3 regions of the Aminobacter sp. GW821-FHT11F06 genome follow, and region 2 is predicted to be linked to each of the others. Evidence: predicted binding sites of a transcription regulator. Region 2 holds the regulator's gene; each other region holds the start of a gene.
What was found. Region 2 encodes PhoB, which activates phosphate uptake and scavenging genes when phosphate is short. Its sites were predicted from a motif close to TGTCATNNANCTGTCAT; they were not measured.
Positions count from the first base shown of each region.

Region 1: the regulator PhoB is predicted to act here: its motif matches at 1,892-1,908, upstream of AC1RTB_RS04370 (LTA synthase family protein).
Region 3: the regulator PhoB is predicted to act here: its motif matches at 1,398-1,414, upstream of AC1RTB_RS01020 (UDP-2,3-diacylglucosamine diphosphatase).

Region 1 covers NZ_JBXARL010000001.1:891,041-894,523, reverse strand. Annotated here, with positions in the region: gene AC1RTB_RS04370 (LTA synthase family protein) at 1-1,755, opposite strand, end outside; gene fabD (ACP S-malonyltransferase) at 2,171-3,112, shown strand; gene fabG (3-oxoacyl-[acyl-carrier-protein] reductase) at 3,167-3,483, shown strand, end outside.
Region 2 covers NZ_JBXARL010000006.1:108,078-111,560, forward strand. Annotated here, with positions in the region: gene AC1RTB_RS15925 (ROK family protein) at 111-1,352, shown strand; gene phoB (phosphate regulon transcriptional regulator PhoB) at 1,349-2,038, opposite strand; gene phoU (phosphate signaling complex protein PhoU) at 2,061-2,768, opposite strand; gene pstB (phosphate ABC transporter ATP-binding protein PstB) at 2,810-3,483, opposite strand, start outside.
Region 3 covers NZ_JBXARL010000001.1:207,634-211,116, reverse strand. Annotated here, with positions in the region: gene AC1RTB_RS01030 (NADP-dependent malic enzyme) at 1-390, opposite strand, end outside; gene AC1RTB_RS01025 (SDR family oxidoreductase) at 560-1,339, opposite strand; gene AC1RTB_RS01020 (UDP-2,3-diacylglucosamine diphosphatase) at 1,459-2,277, shown strand; gene AC1RTB_RS01015 (MFS transporter) at 2,577-3,483, shown strand, end outside.

The DNA.
Region 1 (3,483 bases), on a different contig from region 2:
GCCGAACATCATGTCGTATTGCAGCCAGCGGAAATCGCGGATCGCAGGATCAAGCTCTTTCTGGCGCGACCAGTCGAACACCGACTCGCCTTCGCGCGGCAGCAGCACGTTGCGGTCGACGACCTTGTAGCGGTCATGCAGGTCGCCGAGGAAGCCGGTGTAGTAGGGGTGGCTGATGCCGGCGGTCTCGAGCACATGCAGCGGCAGGAAGGCCGGGCTGATCGAGCCGATGTCGCGCGCGGCACCTGTGCGGTTCGACCACACCACCAGCGGTGTTTCGTGCTGCACCAGCATCTCGCCGATCGCAGCCTTGCGTTTGGCCACCGGCTCTTTCATGAATCCGGTCTCGACATAGACAGGCCCGAGCGGCGGCAGGTGGTCGCCGAAAAAGGCGATCACGGTCGGGCGCTCGCGCTTGCTCGCCCAGTCCATCAGGCGCTTGAGGCCACGATCCGCGTCCGCAGCGCCCTCGGCATAGGTCAGGATCGAATCGCGCGCCCACGGTGTCGTTGCGGCCTCGACAGTGTGGGTCGTGTCGCTGTAGCGGTTCGGCTCGTAGGGGCCGTGGCTCTGCAGGGAGACTGCAAAGAAGAAGAACGGATGCTCGGTGGCATCGGCCTCGCGGATGATCTCGTCCATCAGGGCTGCGTCGGATGCCAGGGGCCCGCGCTTTTCGAGCGGCGGCAGGTTTTCTTCCGACATGAATTCGTCGAAGCCGAAGGCCTTGTAGACGGGCGCGCGGTTCCAGAACCAGCTGCCGAACGGATGGATGGCGCGGGTCTCGTAGCCTTCGCTCTTGAAGAAGGTGGCAAGCGAAGGCACCGGCGCGCGGACATATTGCTGATAAGGGATGGAGCCCGCCGGCAGGAAGGCGTTGGAGAAGCCGGTCAGCGCCTCGAACTCGACATTGGCGGTCATGCCGCCGAATTCGGGCGAAAAGACATGGCCCGACTGCGATGCACGCACATTCTGGATCGGATCCGGTGTTATCTTGACGCCAGGCAGCAGCGTCGGATCCCAGAAGGACTCGCTCATCACGATGATGACGTCGGGTTTTTCCTCGGGCAGGGCAGCGACAGCCTGTTCGGGCCGGGCAATGGCGTCGATCGCCTTTTCGGAATAGCCCTCCGGCGCCTTGACCTTGGCCATCGGCACGTTGAGCGCAAAGGCGATGGCAAAGCCGTTGGAGGCGTAATTTTCCTTCTGGTCCCACATCATCGGGATGATCTGGAGACGGTCGCGCGTCCACGAGAAGGTCGCGTAGTCCATGATCGAGACAAAGAAGGCCAGCGTCGGGATGGCGATGGCGAGGCGCGAAATGCGCGCCCAGAGCGTCAGCGCCGGCATGCGGCGGCGCCAGTAGCGCCAGGCCAGGACGAGCAGCGAAACGCCGGCGATCAGGCCGACGACAATGCCGATGCCGGCCAGCGGCCGTTCGCGCACCAGCAGCGGCATCAGTTCGACGATCTGGCGGGCATAGAGGAAATCGGTCGGGTAGAGCGGGTCGCCGAGGTAAAGCGACTTCTGGTGGCCGACGAAGGCGAGCAGAAGTGCGACGGGCGCAACGATCAAAAGCCCGTTGTAGGGCCGGCCGAGCACCGCATCGAGACCGATGATCAAAAGGGCAAACAGGGCGACCGTCGTCCAGCTCGGCTTGAACGGCTGCTGGAAGAAGTTGAGCGTGTCGACGAAGGAGCCGCGCGCGACGAACTCGATGGCAAACACCAGCACCGCCGAAACGGCGAGCGTGACCATCACCGAGCGCAGCACGCACAGGGCATAGGCACGCCGGCCAAGCACTTCCGCGGCCTCGTCTTCGCCATCCCTGACGACGGCCTTGCCGTCCGCCAATAGTTTTGCCAACTCAACTTCCCCGGGCGCTCCGCAGCCGCGTCACGCAACTGTCACAAAACGGTCATCGAAAACCTAGCGCATATGGCAAAATTGAGAAGGATGGGGCAAACAAAACGTGTTTCGTATTAATCATCTGTGATTATTTGCCTCAAACTGGCCCAAAGGCGCACAAGACTTGACTTGGCGGTATTCATTGCGCCAGAGGCACCATGATATGGCGTTATGCGCGTCCCCGGACATGCAAGGCGCTTGAAGTGACACGTCCGCGCGTGGTGATTCCAGATTGGGCCGATGCGCTGCTAGCCAGGAGACCAACATGGCCGTTGCATTCACTTTCCCTGGACAGGGCAGCCAGGCCGTCGGCATGGGCAAGGAACTCGCCGATGCTTTCCCCGAAGCGCGCCGCGTCTTCGAAGAAGTCGATGACGCACTGGGCGAAAAGCTTTCGAAGCTGATCTGGGAAGGTCCTGAAGAGACGCTGACGCTGACGGCCAACGCCCAGCCAGCGCTGATGGCGGTGTCGATGGCTGCCTTCAGGGCGCTTGAATCGCGTGGCCTGTCGCTCAAGGACAAGGTTTCTTACGTCGCCGGCCACTCGCTCGGCGAGTATTCGGCACTTGCCGCCGCGGGCTTCGTGTCGGTCGCCGATGCGGCGCGCCTGCTGCGCATCCGCGGCGACGCCATGCAGGCGGCGGTGCCGGCCGGGCAGGGCGCGATGGCTGCGATCATCGGACTGGAACAGACCGATGTCGATGCTGCCTGTGCCGAGGCAGCCCAAGGTTCGGTGTGCCAGATCGCCAACGACAATGGCGGCGGCCAGCTGGTGATCTCGGGCGAAAAGGCAGCCGTCGAACGCGCCGCCAAGCTTTGCACCGAAAAGGGCGCCAAGCGCGCGCTGATGCTGCAGGTCTCAGCGCCTTTCCATTCGGCGCTGATGGCGCCGGCCGCCGACAAGATGCGCGAAGCGCTCGCCGGCGTGAAGAAGCACGCGCCGATCGTTCCGGTCATCGCCAACGTCTCGGTTCAGCCGATCACCAACCCCGAAGAGATCGCCGCCCGCCTCGTCGAGCAGGTCACCGGCCGCGTGCGCTGGCGCGAGACCGTCGAGTGGTTCGGCAGCAACGGCGTCACCACGCTTTACGAAGTGGGTGCCGGCAAGGTGCTGTCGGGCCTCGCCCGTCGCATCAACAAGGACATCGCGACGGCTGCGGTCAACAACCCGGCCGACGTCGACGCGGCAATCGCTGCGCTCGTCTGAAAATTCAAACGACCCCACCCGTGTGAAGGGTGTTCTCTCAGAGGGATTGAAAAAATGCTCGATCTGACCGGCCGCAAGGCACTCGTCACCGGCGCATCCGGGGGCATCGGCGAAGAAATCGCCCGCATCCTCCACAAGCAGGGCGCTATCGTCGGCCTGCACGGCACGCGCGTTGAAAAGCTCGAAGCCCTGGCCAACGAACTCGGCGACCGCGTGAAGCTGTTTCCGGCCAATCTCGCCGACCGCGACGAGGTCAAGGCGCTGGGCCAGAAGGCCGAGGCCGATCTCGAAGGCGTCGACATCCTGGTCAACAACGCTGGCATCACCAAGGACGGCCTGTTCGTGCGCATGTCCGATGCCGATTGGGACAG
Region 2 (3,483 bases):
CGGAGCTCGAAATAAATAAAGACTTTTGGTGTCGGCTCTGCCAAAATGGCTAGGCGCGTAAGGGACTGCCGCTTAAGAAGGCAGCGCTTCGCCGGGAGGAAGACAAGCACATGTCGGTCGGCATACGTCACGACGATCTGAGGCGGCGCAACCGCGCCATGGTCATATCGGCAGTTCGTCGCGCCAGCCAGCCTTCGCGCACCGAAATTGCCGCCACAACGGGCCTCAGCCACTCCACCATATCGACGATTTCCTCCGATCTCATCGCCGAGGGCATCCTTGCCGAAGCCAAGGGCAATGAACAGACCGCAATGAAGCGCGGCCGGCCGCAGGTCGCCCTCGCCGTCGACCCCAAGGCTGCGTCGATCGTCGCCGTCGTGCTGTCCCTCAACAGCCTGTCGGCTGCCATCATCGATTATGCCGGCAACACCATCGTCGAAGACAGCCGCCGTCTCGTCACCCAGCGGATGCCGGCGCACGCATTGATCGACGAATGCGTCACCATGATCCGGGGCCTGATGGATCGCATCGAAACAACCTACGGCCCGGTGCTGCGCATCGCGCTCGCCGTCCAGGGCATCACCGATTCCGGCTCGCGCAAGCTGCTATGGTCGCCGATCACCCCGCATGACGACATTCCCTTCGCCGACCGGCTCGAACAGGAGTTCGGCGTGCCGGTGACGGTCGAAAACGACTGCAACATGATCGCCGAGGCCTTGCGCTGGCGCGACCCGGTCCGCTACCGCGACGACTTCATCGCCATCCTGCTTTCCCATGGCATTGGCATGGGACTGGTGCTGAAGGGTGAATTGTTCACCGGCACGCATTCATCCGGCGGCGAGTTCGGCCACATGATCCACCGCCCCGACGGCGCGCTCTGCCGCTGCGGCCGGCGCGGCTGTGTCGAGGCCTATGCCGGCAACTATGCGATCTGGCGCAATGCCCGTTTGGGCGATGAAAATGCCGAGCCGCTCGCCGATCTCTCCGACGAGGACATCACCGCCCTCGCCGACGCCGCCCGCGACCATGACGGTCCCGAGCGCGAAGCGTTCCGCAAGGCCGGCGAAGCCATCGGCTTCGGCCTGGGCTCGATGTTCGCGCTGATCGACCCGGCACCGCTCGCCTTCGTCGGTGTCGGCGCTGCCGCCTTCGACCTGATGGAGCCACACGTTCGCGCCGCCATCGCCAAGACGGCGGGCGGGCTGCATTCGAAGGCGATTTCCTTCGACACCGAGCCGAACGAAATCCCGCTCATCCGCCTGGGCTGCATGATGCGCGCGCTGCTTTACGTCGATCAGGAGATCTTCGCCGCCGGCACGACCCCGCGCAGTGCCGGGGCGGATGTCGCCTAATCCTCGCGGATGGCGTAGCCGGCGCCGCGGATGGTGCGGATCACGTCGGGCATGCGGCCGGTGTTGACCGCCTTGCGCAGGCGCCCGACATGCACGTCCACTGTGCGTTCGTCGATGTAGATCGTCTCGCCCCAGACATTGTCGAGCAACTGGCTGCGCGAAAACACCCGGCCGGGATGCCGCATCATGAACTCAAGCAGCCTAAATTCGGTCGGCCCGAGCTTGATCTCGCTCTTCTTGCGGTAGACGCGGTGCGACTCGCGGTCGAGCATGATGTCGCCGACCTTGAGGATCGACGACAGCACTTCGGGCTTGGCCCGGCGCAGCAAAGCCTTGACCCGCGCCATGAACTCCGGCGTCGAGAACGGCTTGACCAGATAGTCGTCGGCACCGGTCGAAAGCCCACGCACGCGGTCGCTCTCTTCGCCACGCGCCGTCAGCATGATGATCGGCAGGCGTTCGGTGTCGGGCCGCATCCTCAGCCTGCGGCATAGTTCGATGCCGGAGAGGGCCGGCACCATCCAGTCGAGCACCAGAAGGTCCGGCACGTTTTCCTGGAGCCGTATTTCGGCCTCGTCGCCACGCGTGACGACTTCGACCTGATAGCCTTCGGACTCGAGGTTGTAGCGAAGCAGCACGCCCAGCGGCTCTTCGTCCTCGACGACCATGATCTTGGGGGCGATCATCGGCTGTCCTTCATGTTGGAGTTCAGGTGGCCGAAACCGGCGACGTGGTTTCTTCAACCTTCGGCCGGTGGAGCGGCAGCTGCGTGCCGGTGACCACGAAATAGGCGTTCTCGGCGATATTGGTGACATGGTCTCCAATGCGCTCCAGGTTCTTGGCGCAGAACAGCAGATGCGTGCAGGCAGTGATGTTGCGCGGATCTTCCATCATGTAGGTCAAAAGCTCGCGGAACACGGCGTTGTACTGGATGTCGATCTTCTGGTCGTCGGCGCGCAGGTTCTTCAGGCCCTCGGCCTGGCGCGCGACATAAAGATCGACGACGCCCCGCACCTGGTCGAGCACCAGCTGTGCCATGGCATCGATCGAATGCGAAAGATTGCGTGGCGTCGGCGACTGGCCGACGGCGCCGACACGCTTGGCGATGTTCTTGGCAAGATCGCCGATGCGTTCGAGATCGCCCGCCATGCGGATGGCGCCGACCACGGCGCGCAGATCCTGGGCCATCGGCTGGCGCTTGGCGATCAGCGTAATCGCGCTGTTGTCGAGTTCGCGCTGCTTGGCGTCCATGATCGTGTCGTCGGCGACAACGCTTTGCGCCAGCGCCTGGTCGGACGACAACAGTGCGCGGATGGCACCGGCAACCATCGAGCCGCCGAGATCGCCCATGTCACGGATGAGCTGGTCGACATGCTGGAGTTCTTCGTCGAAGGACCGGACTGTATGTTCGCCCATGATTTATTCCTCGTCTCGTATACGGCGGCGAAAACGTCCACTCAGCCGAAGCGGCCGGTGATGTAGTCCTGCGTCCGCTTGTCGTCGGGATTGGTGAACATCTTGTCGGTAGCGCCTTCCTCGACGAGATAGCCGAGGTGGAACATCGCCGTGCGCTGCGACACACGTGCCGCCTGCTGCATCGAGTGGGTCACGATCACGATCGTGTAGTTCTCGCGCAACTCGTCGATCAGCTCCTCGACCTTGGCGGTGGCGATCGGATCGAGCGCCGAGCACGGCTCGTCCATCAGGATCACTTCAGGTGCGACCGCAATGGCGCGGGCGATGCACAGGCGCTGCTGCTGGCCGCCCGACAGGCCGGTGCCCGGCTCGTTGAGACGGTCCTTGGCTTCGTTCCACAAGGCCGCCTTCTGCAGGCTTTTTTCGACGATCACGTCGAGCTCGGCCTTGTTCTTGGCAAGGCCATGGATGCGCGGGCCGTAAGCGACGTTTTCGTAGATCGACTTGGGGAACGGATTCGGCTTCTGGAACACCATGCCGACACGCGCGCGCAGTTCGACGACGTCGATCTTGGGATCGTAGATGTCTTCGTTGTCGAGCGTGATCTTGCCGCCGACACGGGCTGTGTCGATGGTGTCGTTCATGCGGTTGAGGCAGCGCAGGAAGGTCGACTTGCCGCAGCCCGAAGGGCCGATCAGCGCCGTCACCTGGTTCT
Region 3 (3,483 bases), on a different contig from region 2:
GCTGACCATCTGGTGGATCTCGGGCGCGTCGATCTCGATGTCGAAGACGTCGATGCCGGCGAACTTCTTGAACAAGACAGCCTTGCCCTCCATCACCGGCTTGGACGCCAGCGGGCCGATATTGCCAAGACCGAGCACGGCGGTGCCATTGGAGATCACCGCGACGAGATTGGCGCGGCCGGTGTAGTCGGCGGCGGTTTCGGGATCGTCCTTGATGGCGAGGCAGGGCGCGGCCACGCCCGGCGAATAGGCAAGCGCCAGGTCGCGCTGATTGCCAAGTGGCTTGGTCGCCTGGATTTCGAGCTTACCGGGAACCGGGTACTTGTGGAAAAAGAGCGCGGCCTGATCGAGATCGGAGAGCGCTTCCTTCTTCTTGTTGTCCCCGGTCATATCTAGCTCCTTACAGATTCCGCTTCAAAGGCCGTTATTAGCACGACCATGGCATTTTTCGAGGTGTCAACGACCAGACGGCAGTTGAATCACTTTCAATTGTTGGAATGGCAATCATTCCAACCGCTTGACGTAATTTGCTGAGATGTCGTTTCAGCTTTCGTGGTGCTCAGAACGAGCTGACATAGAGCCCGCCATCGACCGGGATGTTCTGACCGGTCATGTATCCGGCATGAACCGAGCACAGGAAGGCGCAGATCTGGCCGAATTCTTCCGGCGTGCCGAGTCGGCCAGCGGGAATTTCCGCACTCAGCCTTGCCCGTCTTGCTGCCCCTTGCGCCGGGTCCTCGATGCTGCCCGGCTCATGCGGTCCGCGCAAACGGTCGGTGTCGAGCTTGCCCGGCAGCATATTGTTGATAGTCACGTTGCGGTCGGCGACTGTGCGCGCCACGCCCGCGAGAAATGCCGTGAGGCCCGCGCGCGCGCCCGACGACAGGTCGAGGCCGGGGATGGGCGTATAGACCGACAGCGAGGTGATGTTGACGATGCGCCCGAAGCCGCGCTCGGCCATGCCGTCGATCACCGCTTTGACCAGCTCGATGGGGGTGACCATATTGTTGGTCACGCCTTCCAGGATCTTGGCGCGGTCGAGTTCGCGGAAATCGCGATAGGGCGGCCCGCCATTGTTGTTGACCAGGATGTCGGGAGACGGGCAGGCGGCGAGCAGTGCCTTCTGCACCTCGGGGTTGGAGACGTCGCCTAGGATTTCCGTCACCTTCACGCCGAATCGCTGGCGGATTTCCGTCGCCGTTCGGCTGAGCGCGCCGGCGTCGCGGCCATTGAGGAAAAGCTCGCAGCCCGCTTCGGCGAGTGCGATCGCGCAACCCTTGCCGAGCCCACGGCTCGACGCGCACACGATTGCCTTCTTGCCCCGGATTCCGAGATCCATGATGTCCGTCTCCTGTCGGTGATGGCCCACCCTATGTCCAAGGGGCGACTGCCGCAACCGTCATACGCCTGTTGCATGAATCTGGGCATAGCCACCGCGACAGCAACGGGTGGAATGCCATGTCCGGCACCAGCACACGCAGATTCCGAACGCTTTTCATCTCCGACGTCCATCTCGGCTCGAAGGCGGCGAAGGCCGAGTATCTGATCGACTTCCTGCGCCACCACGAAGCCGAAAGCATCTACCTCGTTGGCGACATCGTTGATGGCTGGCGTCTGCGCCGCACCTGGCACTGGCCGCAGGCGCACAATGATGTCGTGCAGAAATTGCTGCGCCAGGCCCGCAAGGGCACTGCCATCACCTACATCGCCGGCAACCACGACGAGTTCGCCCGCATGTTCCAGGGCGTGCATTTCGGCGGCATCGTCGTTGCCGACCGCGCCATCCACGAGGCCGCCGACGGCAAGCGCTTCCTGGTCATCCATGGCGACCAGTTCGACGCCGTGGTGCAGAACGCGCGCTGGCTCGCCTATCTCGGCGACTTTGCCTATGACGCGGCCATGGCCCTCAACCGTCTGGTGGCGCGCTTTCGCCGCACCTTCGGCATGCCTTATTGGTCGTTTTCGTCCTGGGCCAAGGTCAAGGTCAAGAAGGCCGTCAACTTCATCGGCGCCTTCCAGGACGTGCTGACCGACGAAGCCAGGCGCTCGGAGGTTGACGGCGTCATCTGCGGTCATATCCATCATCCGGCGATCGAGAATTTCGGCGGCATCGCCTACATCAACACCGGCGACTGGGTCGAAAACTGCACAGCGGTGGCGGAAGATTTCGACGGCACCTTCGTCATCCTGCGCTGGCCGCATGTCCTGGCCGGCAAGCTGGTCAACGAACCCTTCGCGCCAATGGTCGTCGACCAGCGCGTCGACAAGGCCGCCTGAGCGGAAAAGCAGCCATGTGTGATTCGACTTGCATCTCGCGCCAAAGGCGGGCGGGACCCGGCCATGCCGACATCGGTTCGTCGCGCCCAACGCCGTTCGTGTTGCGGCGGGCACAACGTCTCGGCGTGGACGAAAGTCCCGCGATGAAACTTGGTCGACACTGCATCAGGTGTGTGGCCCAACCTTTGCTTGCTTCGGCAGGTCCGGCGGCTTTCGTGCGGCTGGCACCCATGGTAATGGATCAGGCAAATCGGTGAGGCTTGTTTTGTTCGGGTCGCGCCCGGACACGCATACTCGCCATGAAGCTTCCGCCACTCACGCCAGAACAGCAGATCAAGCCGCAGCGCTTCGAACTGCGTATCTCACTGCTTTTCGCGGCACTTTTCGTGCCGATGGGCGTGCACCTGCCGTACTTTCCGCTGTGGCTTGAGGCAAAAGGCTTCGATCCCGAGCAGATCGCCATCGTTTTGTCGGCGCCGATGTTTCTGCGCGTCATCACCACGCCGCTGATCGCGGCCATGGCTGACCGTGCCAAGGACCGTGCCAACGTCTTCATCTTCCTCGCCGCCTCGGCTTTGCTGCTGTCGCTGGGCTACTTCCTGGAACCGACTTATCTCATCGTACTCGCCGTTTCGCTCGCGCTTTCAGTGGTGTGGACACCGCATTCGCCGATCGCCGATTCGCTCGCGCTCTCAGGCGTTCGCCGCTTCGGTTCCGATTATGCGGCAATGCGGATCTGGGGCTCGATCGCCTTTCTGGCTGGCAGTCTTGGCGCGGGTTTCATCCTGTCGCTGACAGGGGCCGATGCCGTGCCGGTAATTATCTCCATCGGCCTGCTCGGCTGCTTCTTGATGTCGTTCATCACGCCACGTCTCGGCCGGCCCAGGCTTGCCTCGCCGCTGTCGGCGACCGACATGCAGCAGGCGGCGCCCAAGCTGTTCAACCGTTATTTCCTGCTGATGGCCGCAGGTACCGGCGTCATCATCGGAAGCCACGGTTTTCTCTACGGCTTCGTGTCGATCTACTGGAAATCGCTTGGCATCAACGAAACCGTGGTCGGCCTGCTGTGGAGCTGGGGCGTGGTCACCGAAATCGTCATGTTCATGTTCTTCACGCGCCTGTTCGGCTCCAAATCCACTGCCTCAGTGCTCATTTTGGCCGGCATCGGCGCGATCATGCGCTGGATTGCCTATCCGCTGATCTGGC